DNA from 2 places in the Clostridium carnis genome. Region 1 is predicted to be linked to the other one. Evidence: riboswitches for the same ligand, from Rfam matches in the RefSeq annotation. Region 1 holds a riboswitch; the other holds the start of a gene.
The links. A riboswitch is a leader RNA that binds a small molecule or an ion and turns the genes downstream of it on or off. The one in region 1 is predicted to bind cobalamin.

Region 1 (5,513 bases):
TTTTCAGAGTATAATTTTGGCGATTTTGAAATGAAATCCTACAATGATTTAAAGGAAGATAAAGCTTATATAAATTGGATAATGGACAATGTTGGAGATGTTAAATGTCCAAATGGTGAAAGTAAGGCTGAATATAGAAAAAGAGTAGAAGATACCTTTAATAGCTTTATAGAAAAGCTTTATAAGGACAATGTAAATTCAGCACTTTTAGTAACACATGGAGGAACTATAGGAACTATTTTAGAAATATTTTATGATAATAGTAAAAATTATTATGACTATCAACCAAAGTGTGGATGTGGATATAAGTTAATTATAGAAAATAAAGAAAATAATAAATATAAAATAAAAGAAATAGAGAAAATAGGCTGGTAAATTATATGATGGAATTAACAATAGGCTTTATATTAGATTTAATAATAGGTGATCCCCAAAACCCATTTCATCCTGTTAGAATAATAGGAAACCTATGCAAAAAATTAGAAACCATATTTAGAAAAATACTTAAAAATAATTTGAAAATTGCAGGATTTTTAACTTGGATAATAGCAGTTTTAGTAGTTATTTTATTTAATTATTATCTTTTGTACTTTGCATATAAGATAAATAACATTTTAGGAATTATATTAGGTGGAGTATTAATATATTTCTGTATTTCTACTAAGGGGTTAAAGGTAGAAGGACTAAAGGTAATTAAATATATAATAAACAATGATATTGAAGGTGCAAGAAAACAGCTATCTTATATTGTTGGAAGAGATACAAATAGTTTAGATAAAACTCAAATAATTAGAGCTGTTATAGAAACTGTAGCTGAAAATTTATCTGATGGAGTTATAGCTCCATTATTTTATGCCTTTTTAGGTGGAGCACCACTTGCAATGGGATATAAGGCAGTAAATACAATGGATTCAATGTTTGGATATAAAAATGATAAATATAAAGATTTTGGATATTTCCCAGCTAAGCTTGATGATGTATTTAATTACATACCAGCAAGATTTACTGGAATACTTATTATTTTTGTATCATTTGTTTTAAAGTTAGATTATAAAGGAAGCTTTAGAATATATAAAAGAGATAGAAATAACCATAGTAGCCCAAATAGTGCTCATCCAGAAGCAGCTGTAGCAGGTGCTTTAAATATTATGCTTGGAGGAGCTAATTATTATTTTGGGAAATTAGTTAAAAAGCCAACTATAGGAGATAATATAAAAAAGATAGAGCTAGAGGATTTATATAAAACTAACAACATATTATATGGAGTAGCAATTACTGCTTATATAATTTTTATGTTATGCAAACTTTTATGGAGGATAATTTTATGAGTAGCGTAGTTCATGGTGGAAATGTAAAAGAAATATCAAGAAAATATGGAATTAATCCTAAGGAAATAATAGATTTTTCAGCAAATATAAATCCATTGGGAATAAGTGATTTGGTAAAAAATGCTATGATAGATGCTATTGATAAAATAGAAAAATATCCAGATATAACTTATTATGATTTAAAAAATTCAATAGCAAAATATGAGAATATAGATAGTGAAAATTTAGTTTTAGGAAATGGTGCAGCAGAAATTATATTTAATATAGTAAGAGCATTAAAGCCAGGAAAGGTACTACTTAAAGCACCTACCTTTGGTGAATATGAAGAAGCTATTTTATCAGTTGATGGAGAAATTAAGTATCACTATTTAAAGGCAGAAAATAATTTTAATTTAGATAAAAGTATAATAGAAAAAATAGATAATACTATAGATATGATATTTATTTGTAATCCTAATAATCCAACTGGAGGTTTAGTAGAAAAAGAGCTTATAAAGGATATTGCAAAGAAAGCATTAGAAGTTAATGCAATTTTAGTAGTAGATGAATCTTTTTTAGATTTTTTAGATAATGAAAGTGAATTTAGTTGTATAAGCTTTTTAGAAGATTATAAAAATATAATAGTAGTAAAATCTTTAACTAAGTTTTTTGCAATTCCAGGAATAAGAATAGGCTATGGTATAACTAAAAATAAAGCTATAGTTAACTTAATAAATAAAGTGTCAGTGCCTTGGAGTATAAATATTATTGCAGAAAATGGAGTAATTGCAGCTCTTAAGGATAAAGATTATATAGCTAAATCAAGAGAATTTTTAAATAAAGAAAAACTATATTTATATAATGAGCTAAATAAAATAGAAGAAATTTCAGTTATAAAGCCATCTGTAAACTTTATAATGTTTAAGGTTAAAAATAATAAAAGTATTCAGGAAGAACTTATAAAGAAAGGTGTTTTAATTAGAAAATGTGAAAATTATAATGGTTTAGATAGCTCATATTATAGAGTTGCTGTAAGAACAAGAGAAGAAAATGAAATATTATTAAAATCACTTAAGGAAATAGTAAAGTAGTTAAATAAAAGAAATAAAATAAATAAATAAAATAAAGAAATAAAATAAAGAAATAAAAGAAGTAAAATAAGTAAAATAAGTAAAACAAACAAATAAAAGAAATAAAATAAATATAGAAAATTTAAAAATTAAATAACAAAAGTTATGATATATTGACATAGAACAAGTATTCTAATATAATCAATGTGAATTTATAACATAATAGGTGTTTTTATAAGCTTAATAGGGAATCAGGTTTATTCCTGAGCTACCCCAGTAACCGTGTAACTGACGAAATCTATAAATGCCACTGCTTAATTTGCGGGAAGGTTAGAGTGTAGGATGAAGTTAAGCCGGGAGACCTGCCTAATATGTCAAACTATTATCTTCTGAGGGTGAGATTATAGGTACTAATTGGAAGTTCATTATAATATAAAGCTACTTTTATATTATGTTAATGAATTTAAACAATGTGTATTTAGGCATACCTCAAAGTATGCCTTTTATTTTTAGCTAAAGTTTATGAATCCAATTAAAGTAATAATTCTTAATTATTAAAGCCCTAATAAATAAAATTAGGAGGAGACAAAATGAAAAGACAAAACAAAATTCTTTCACTAGTTGGAGCATTAGTATTTGCAGTTATGCTTTTAGCTGGTTGTACTGAAAAACCAAAAACAATGACAGACAGAGAGGGAACAGAATTTACTGCTCCAAAGGAAATTAATACAATAATATCAACAGCACCGTCTAATACTAAAGTGTTAGTAGCTTTAGGATTAGCTGATAAATTAGTTGCAACTGATAAATATTCAGCAGATGTTGAAGGTATAAGTAAGGATTTACCAAAGATAGATTTTAGAAATCCAGATGCAGAGACTATTATATCTTTAAAACCAGATATAATAATAGCATCAGGTCATAATAAAGCTGGAGATAAAGATCCATTTGCTTTAATAAAAGAAGCGGGAATACCAGTTGTATATATTCCAAGTAGCTATAGCATAGATGGAATATATGGTGATATAGATTTTATATCTCAATTAACTAAAACAGAGAAAAAAGGTAAAGAAATAGTTAAAGATATGAAGTCAGAAGTAGAAAAAATAAAAGCTATTGGAGATAAAATAACTAATAAAAAGAAAGTTTACTTTGAAATAGGATCAGGATCAAAATTAAGTAGCTTTGGTCAAGATACTTTCTTAAATGAAATGATTCAAATAATTGGTGCAGAAAATATTTTTGCAAATGAAAAGTCATGGATATCACCAACTCCTGAATCAATTATTGCAGCAAATCCAGATGTAATATTAACAAATATGCCAGATATAAATGGAAAGAAAGCAGTAGATGATATTAAGAGTCGTGAAGGATGGGAAAATGTAACAGCAATAAAAGATGGAAGTGTATATAGTATTGACAAAAATTCATCAGCAAGACCATCTCAAAATGTTGTAAAAGCATTAAGACAAATGGCAGAGACAGTTTATCCAAATGAATATAAATAAAAAAAATAAAAGTCTAGCACTATTATCTATACCTGTTATAGTGCTAGTAATATGTATTGGAACTTCCATTGGAAGTTCCAATATTAGCATTATAGATATTATTTCTATAATAGGTAATAAACTATTTAATTTTAGTTTGCCATCAGGTATAGATGGAAAAGACGTATCAATAATATGGAATATAAGACTTCCTCGAGTTTTACTTGCATTTGTAGTAGGGGGAGCTTTAGCTGCCAGTGGGTCTGTAGTTCAATCAGTATTGAAAAATCCACTGGCATCGCCATATACTCTAGGGGTATCATCAGGAGCATCACTAGGAGTAGGATTATTAATAGTCTTAGGAGTTTCTATTCCCATTCTTGGAAACTTTACTCTTCCATTAGTAGGATTTTTATGTAGTTTAATAACAATGATAATAGTTTTATTATTTGCTACAAAAGTTGATAAAAGTCTATCAAACAACACAATAATTTTAACTGGTATGGTTTTTTCATTATTTTTCAATGCACTTTTAACAACATTAACAGCACTTTTTACAGAAAAAATTGAAGCTATAACAATGTGGCAAATGGGTTCATTTTCTATGAGGGGATGGAGCTATTTAAAAGCTGGAATACCATTTTTTATTATAGGAATAATTGGAGTTTTAATGTACTGTAGAGAAATGGATGTTTTAACCTTTGGTGAAGAGCAAGCAAAATCCATGGGTGTAGAATGTGAAAAAGTAAAAAGAAGACTTTTTATCTTTGTATCAATATTAACTGGATCAGCAGTAGCTATAAGTGGAACAATAGGATTTGTAGATTTAATTGCACCACATATTGTAAGAAGAATATTTGGTTCAAAACATTCTTATGTAGTTCCAATGTCTTTTGTCTTTGGTGGATGTTTAATGGTAGTTACAGATTTAGTATCAAGAACAATTATTGTACCATCAGAGCTACCAGTAGGAGCAATAACAGCAATAATAGGTGCTCCATTTTTTGCATATCTATATTTTAAAAAATCAAAGTAGGTGATTTAAGTTTGTTTGAAGTAAGCAAAATCAGTTGCGGTTATAATGGTATAAATGTAGTAAATGATATTGATTTTAAAGTATCAAGAGGAAAGAATATATGCATAGTAGGACCAAATGGCTGTGGAAAAAGTACACTTTTAAAAGCATTAACAAAGCTAATAGCTTATGAAGGTGTTATTAAATTAGATAATAATGATATAAAAAGATTAAATAGAAAAGAGCTTGCAAGTAAAATAGCTCTTATGACACAAACTTCTAATATACAATTTCCATATAGTATTTACGAAACAGTTTCCTTAGGAAGATATGCTCACTTAAAGGGAGTCTTTGCTACCTTAACAAAGGAAGATGAAGAAATAATAAATAATTCTTTAGAATGTGTTGGATTAATAGATATAAAAGATAAGTTAATTTCTGAATTATCAGGAGGACAATTACAAAGAGTATTCTTAGCTAGAGCCTTTGCACAAAATCCAGAAGTTATACTTTTAGATGAACCAACTAATCACTTAGATTTAAGATGCCAAATAGAGATTTTAGAATATCTAAATAAATGGGTAAAAGAAAATAATAAAATTGTAGTGGCAGTACTACATGATTTAAATTTAGT
Region 2 (5,513 bases), 650 kb from region 1:
TTGAGTCAGTTAAAGATTTATGAAACTCATGACAATTAATCTCTACACCATCAAAATTCACTTTAGCATAACCAAATCTATTTAACCTTTTAGTCATATAGCTTTTTCCATTAAAGAAACCTACCATAGGAACTTCATCTATTTTTTCTGTTAAATACATTAATCCACCACACTCACCATAGCAATTAATACCACTATTTAAAGCATCTTTTATACTTTTTAACATTGTTTTATTATTACTAAGCTCTTCTTTAAATACTTCTGGATAGCCTCCACCTAAATAAATAAAATCAATATTATCTGGTAACTTTTTATCCCTCAATGGACTAAAATAAATAACCTCACCAACTTCTTCTAACAACTCTAAATTTTCTTTATAGTAAAATCTAAAAGCCTCATCATATGCAACACCGATTCTAATACCTAAATTATCTAAGTGAAATTTATCCTCATATTTATCTATATCTTTAAATTCATCAATTAACGTATCTAAATCTATATTATCTTCTATTTCATTTGCACAAATTTCTATTTTATTAATAAGGTTATCTACCTCAACACTTTGCACTAAGCCAAGATGTCTACTTGATAATTTCATCTCTTCATTTTTAGGAATATATCCAAAAACTTTTAAGTTACAATTTAACTCGATTGCTACTTTTAATAACTTATAATAACTTTCAGAAATACAATTTAATACAACACCTACTATGTTGGCATTTTTAAAATTCTTAATTCCATTAATTTCTGCACATAATGTTACACTCTGTGCTTTAGGAGTTATCACCAATAGTATTGGTGCATTATTTAAAACTTTAGATAAGCTATAAGTTGACCCTTCTTCTGTTATCCCCATTCCATCATATAAGCCCATAGCCCCTTCAATAATTGCTAAATCCCCATCTCCTCTAGAAAAACTCGCTTTAACTCCATTTTCCCCCATTAAATGTAAATCTAAATTTCTAGATGCTTTACCTGTTATCTCACTATGAAAACCTGTATCTATATAATCTGGCCCACTTTTATACCCCTGAATATCATACCCTCTATTTTTTAAAGCCTTCATTAATCCTAAAGTAACTGTGGTTTTTCCACCACCACTACAATTTGATGAAATTATTAATGTTTTCATTATCTATTCCCCTTCTTAGTTTCTCCAATGCCTAAATATCTATCTTCTATTAAATCATTAATTCTATCTATATATAAATTGTTAAATGAGTCTATTTCACCAAGTCCATGTAAATGAACTCTAACTTTTATACCCTCTTTTTCTAACATTGTTTTCCAAGAATCCTCATCATCTGATGCCATATCATTTATAGCATGATCTCCTGCTACTAACATAAGAGGAACTAACATAACACTATTTATATTTTTTCTCTTAACTCTTTTTAATACAGTTTCAAAATTAGGATAGCCTTCAACTGTTCCAACAAAAACATTTTCATAGCCCATATCCTCTAGTACCATTTGTAAACAACCATAAACTGCATTTGACGGATTAGCCGTTCCATGTCCTATCATAATTATTCCCTCATCTAATTTAAGTAAACCCTTTACCGAATTTATAAATAATGAATAATCTTGTGGCAATTCCTCTATCCCTTGATAATAAAATATTGGTCTTCCTAATTTTAAAGATTTAAACTTATCTGCAAATGTTCTTTGTACATTCCTTATATAATTAAATTCCTCTCCTGGAATAAGATGAAGTGGTTGTATTATTACTTCCTCAATACCATCTTTATATAACTTTTCTAAAGCTTCTTCCGGTGTATCAGTATTTATTTCATGCTTTTCTTTTAATTTTTTTATTATTTTATGTGATGTGAAAGCTCTAATAACCTTATAATCCTTAAAAGCTCTTCTAATTTGATTTTCTGCTTTTTCTATACACATTTCTAATGTATTTAAATAGCTAGTACCAAAACTGACAACTAATATAACCTTTTCCATTTATCTTCTCCTAATAATTTTTAATTAAAAAAATAAAAGCGCCTCCTTAAGAGACGCTAAATTTCTAACAAAAAGCAAGATTAATAATCTGTAATATAATAATATTCCAGTTTTAAAACTATATATAACTTGCCCTTGCTACTTATCTTCCCTCCGAAGGATAGCATCAACTTTAGGCAGGTCTCCTGACTTAAACTTCTACCGCATCTCCTCCTTCCCAACAAATTATATGCCAGTGGATATTATAGAGAATTGTCTGTTTTTACAGTAGCGGGGGCTGTAGTGGACTTACACCACTTTCCCTTTTAACTTTAGAACTATATAACTCTAAAGCACCTAAAATTTTCAATATTTTCTTTTAATTATATCTTAATAAAGTATTCCTTGCAACACTTACTATTTATGAATGATTTTACATCACAAAACTCTATTTACTAAAAAATAAAAAAATAGGTCTTTATAATAAAAACCTATTTTTATATTAATTAATTTTATTATTCATATTACAAGCTAATCTTCCGTGTTTAATTATACGTTTTATAAATAAATCACTAGGTTGAAACTTTATTTTCTTCACTTTATTATCGTTATTATATATGCAATAATAAACATCATCACCTATTCTATTACATAAATAACTTTTGCATCTTCTTATCGCTGCATATTTTTTAGGAATATCCACTCTTTTTCCTATGTATAATATGTCTGATATTTTTATACTCTCTAAGTTCTTTTCCTCTCTAGAAGTTATTCTATTTATTATAAGCTTGTCTGCTATTATTGCATGCTTATAGGATTGTCTGCAACTTCTAATTTCTCTAAATATAAGAGCTAATGTTAATACTACCAATGTCCAATTAAATATACGACCTAAAATATGTCTATTAAGATTAGATCTTTCTATTGCTTCAGATATATATAAAAATATAGTAAGTACAGTAAGTGTTATTACTATTACCGGCACCTTTCTCTTAGCAATAATTTCCCTATGCATCATTTTAAAAATCCCCCGTATTGTATTTAATAAACAATATTGTGATTATACTAATAATTACTGGTTTTAGCCACTTTAAAATTCATTCATTAACGATGATATTTCAATCTTAAAGTTTGTTTAATGAAAACTAATCATAAATATATACTTTTTCTAATGTTATCTTTGTTTATCTTCAATATTAAAATTTTATATAAGTATTTTTTAAATTTAATGTCATAAAATCCTATTTAATAGTATAATTGTTTCTGTAACTAATAGGAGGTGTATTTTTTGATTCAAATTTACAAAAGCATGAGCGAACAAAATCCTTCATTAAAAGTACTAGATAATTTAGAACCAGGTTGCTGGATTAATATAGTGGCCCCATCTGATGAAGAACTAATTTTAATTTCTAAAAAGACCGGTGTTCCACTACCTTTTTTAAAAGCACCTTTAGATGATGAAGAAACATCCCGTATTGATATAGAAGATAATTGTGTTTTAGTTGTAGTGGATATTCCTTTTACCGAAATGGAGGATAACTCTCTTACCTATGATACATATCCACTTGCTATAATTCATACTGAAAAGCAACTTATAACTGTTTGTTTAAAAAATAGTAGAATATTAACTGATTTTATAAATGGAAAAGTTAAATCTTTTTACTCATTTAAGAAATCTAGATTTATACTACAAATATTAAATAAAATTTCATCTTTCTATTTACTGTACCTTAGACAAATAGATAAAAAAAGTTTAATGATAGAAAAAAGACTTCATAAATCAATGAAAAATAGAGAGCTTATTCAACTACATTCGTTAGAAAAATCTTTAGTTTATTTTTCTACATCACTTAAAGCAAATGAAATAACTTTAGAAAAAATGCTTAAGCTTGAAATAATGCAAAAATATGAAGATGATAAAGATGTCTTAGAAGATGTAATAATTGAAAACAAACAAGCAATTGAAATGACAGAAATATATAGTAATATTCTTGCCAGTACAATGGACTTTTTTGCATCTGTTATATCAAACAATCTTAATATAGTAATGAAAGTTCTTGCATCTGTTACTATACTAATGGCTATTCCAACTGTAATTGGTGGGATATTTGGTATGAACTTTATTAAAATGCCTTTATTAACTCATGAATATGGTTTTGAAATAACTATGGTAATAACAATAATATTAACATTAGGTGCAGCATTTTTCTTATACAAACACGATATGTTTAGCTAGTATATTCTTTATAGGTTAGTATATTTGTACTAACCTATATTTTTTTTAATATATTTATAAATAAGAATAATTTTAAGTAGGTGAATTCCTTTGTTAAAAGTAAACCCAATAAATAAACAATCTACAATAGGAATAGTTTCTCCGGCTTCTTGTGATGATGAACTCTTCATAAATAAAAAAATATGTGAGTTTGAGGAACTTGAATTTAAAGTAAAAAAAGGAAAACATATATACGACATATATGGCTATCTTGCTGGAAATGATAAAAATCGTGCTGAAGATTTAACAGCTATGTTCCTAGATGATGAAGTAGATGCTATTGTCTGTTTTAGAGGTGGCTATGGAGCCATTAGAATGATTCCTTATCTAGATTTAAAAGCAATAAAAAAACATCCAAAACCTTTTTGTGGTTATAGTGATATAACTTTACTTTTAAATTACCTTAATAAAAAATGTAACATTCCTACCTTTCACGGTCCTATGATTAATTCTAATTTTAAAGATAATATTACTAATAAATACTTCTTTGATTCATTAAGTAACAATAATAAATTTTCATATAATTTAAGAGAAATTTGTGGTGAAAATTACACTATTCATAATAAAAGGGATTTCAGAGGGAGACTTATAGGGGGTAACCTTTCAATTATTTGCTCAAGTATTGGAACACCATATGAAATAGATTGTCGAAATTCAATATTATTTATTGAAGAAGTGGATGAAAGTCCATACTCTGTGGATAGATTACTTTCTCAATTAATTAGCAGTGGTAAACTAAAATACTGCAATGGAATTATATTAGGTTATTTTACTGATTGTTCTTCGAATAATCCAAGAAGCTTTAAAGTTGAAGAAATATTTAATGAACTCTTATCACCTTTAAATATTCCTATTATCTATGGATTTCCTGCCGGACATGCTTATCCTAATATAACATTCCCTATAGGTTCTAAGTTTAAATTTTCTAGTAACAATGATACTTTATCAATTTGTGAAAATATATTTAAATATTAATTTATATAACAAAAAACCTACAAGAATAATTCTTGTAGGTTTTTTTGGAGGCGCCACCCGGATTTGAACCGGGGATAAAGGTTTTGCAGACCTCTGCCTTACCACTTGGCTATAGCGCCATACCTGGTGGCTCGACCAGGAATCGAACCAGGGACACGAGGATTTTCAGTCCTCTGCTCTACCGACTGAGCTATCGAGCCACATGACCTAGCGACGTTCTACTCTCCCACACAGTCACCCGTGCAGTACCATCGACGCTGTAGAGCTTAACTGTCCTGTTCGGAATGGGAAGGAGTGTTTCCTCTACGCCATCATCACTAGATGG

Region 2: another riboswitch for cobalamin. It lies ahead of ACYQ1T_RS07125 (sirohydrochlorin cobaltochelatase); the one in region 1 lies ahead of ACYQ1T_RS10445 (ABC transporter substrate-binding protein).

Annotation. Positions count from the first base shown of each region.
Region 1 is NZ_BAAHYS010000001.1:2,161,273-2,166,785, forward strand. It holds gene ACYQ1T_RS10430 (histidine phosphatase family protein) at 1-375, shown strand, start outside; gene cbiB (adenosylcobinamide-phosphate synthase CbiB) at 381-1,328, shown strand; gene cobD (threonine-phosphate decarboxylase CobD) at 1,325-2,398, shown strand; cobalamin riboswitch at 2,585-2,761, shown strand; gene ACYQ1T_RS10445 (ABC transporter substrate-binding protein) at 2,968-3,885, shown strand; gene ACYQ1T_RS10450 (FecCD family ABC transporter permease) at 3,872-4,900, shown strand; gene ACYQ1T_RS10455 (ABC transporter ATP-binding protein) at 4,912-5,513, shown strand, end outside.
Region 2 is NZ_BAAHYS010000001.1:1,512,584-1,518,096, reverse strand. It holds gene ACYQ1T_RS07130 (cobyrinic acid a,c-diamide synthase CobB) at 1-1,132, opposite strand, end outside; gene ACYQ1T_RS07125 (sirohydrochlorin cobaltochelatase) at 1,132-1,959, opposite strand; cobalamin riboswitch at 2,118-2,314, opposite strand; gene ACYQ1T_RS07120 (DUF6106 family protein) at 2,441-2,956, opposite strand; gene ACYQ1T_RS07115 (magnesium transporter CorA family protein) at 3,227-4,174, shown strand; gene ACYQ1T_RS07110 (S66 peptidase family protein) at 4,265-5,188, shown strand; tRNA gene ACYQ1T_RS07105 (tRNA-Cys) at 5,234-5,307, opposite strand; tRNA gene ACYQ1T_RS07100 (tRNA-Phe) at 5,313-5,388, opposite strand; rRNA gene rrf (5S ribosomal RNA) at 5,394-5,510, opposite strand.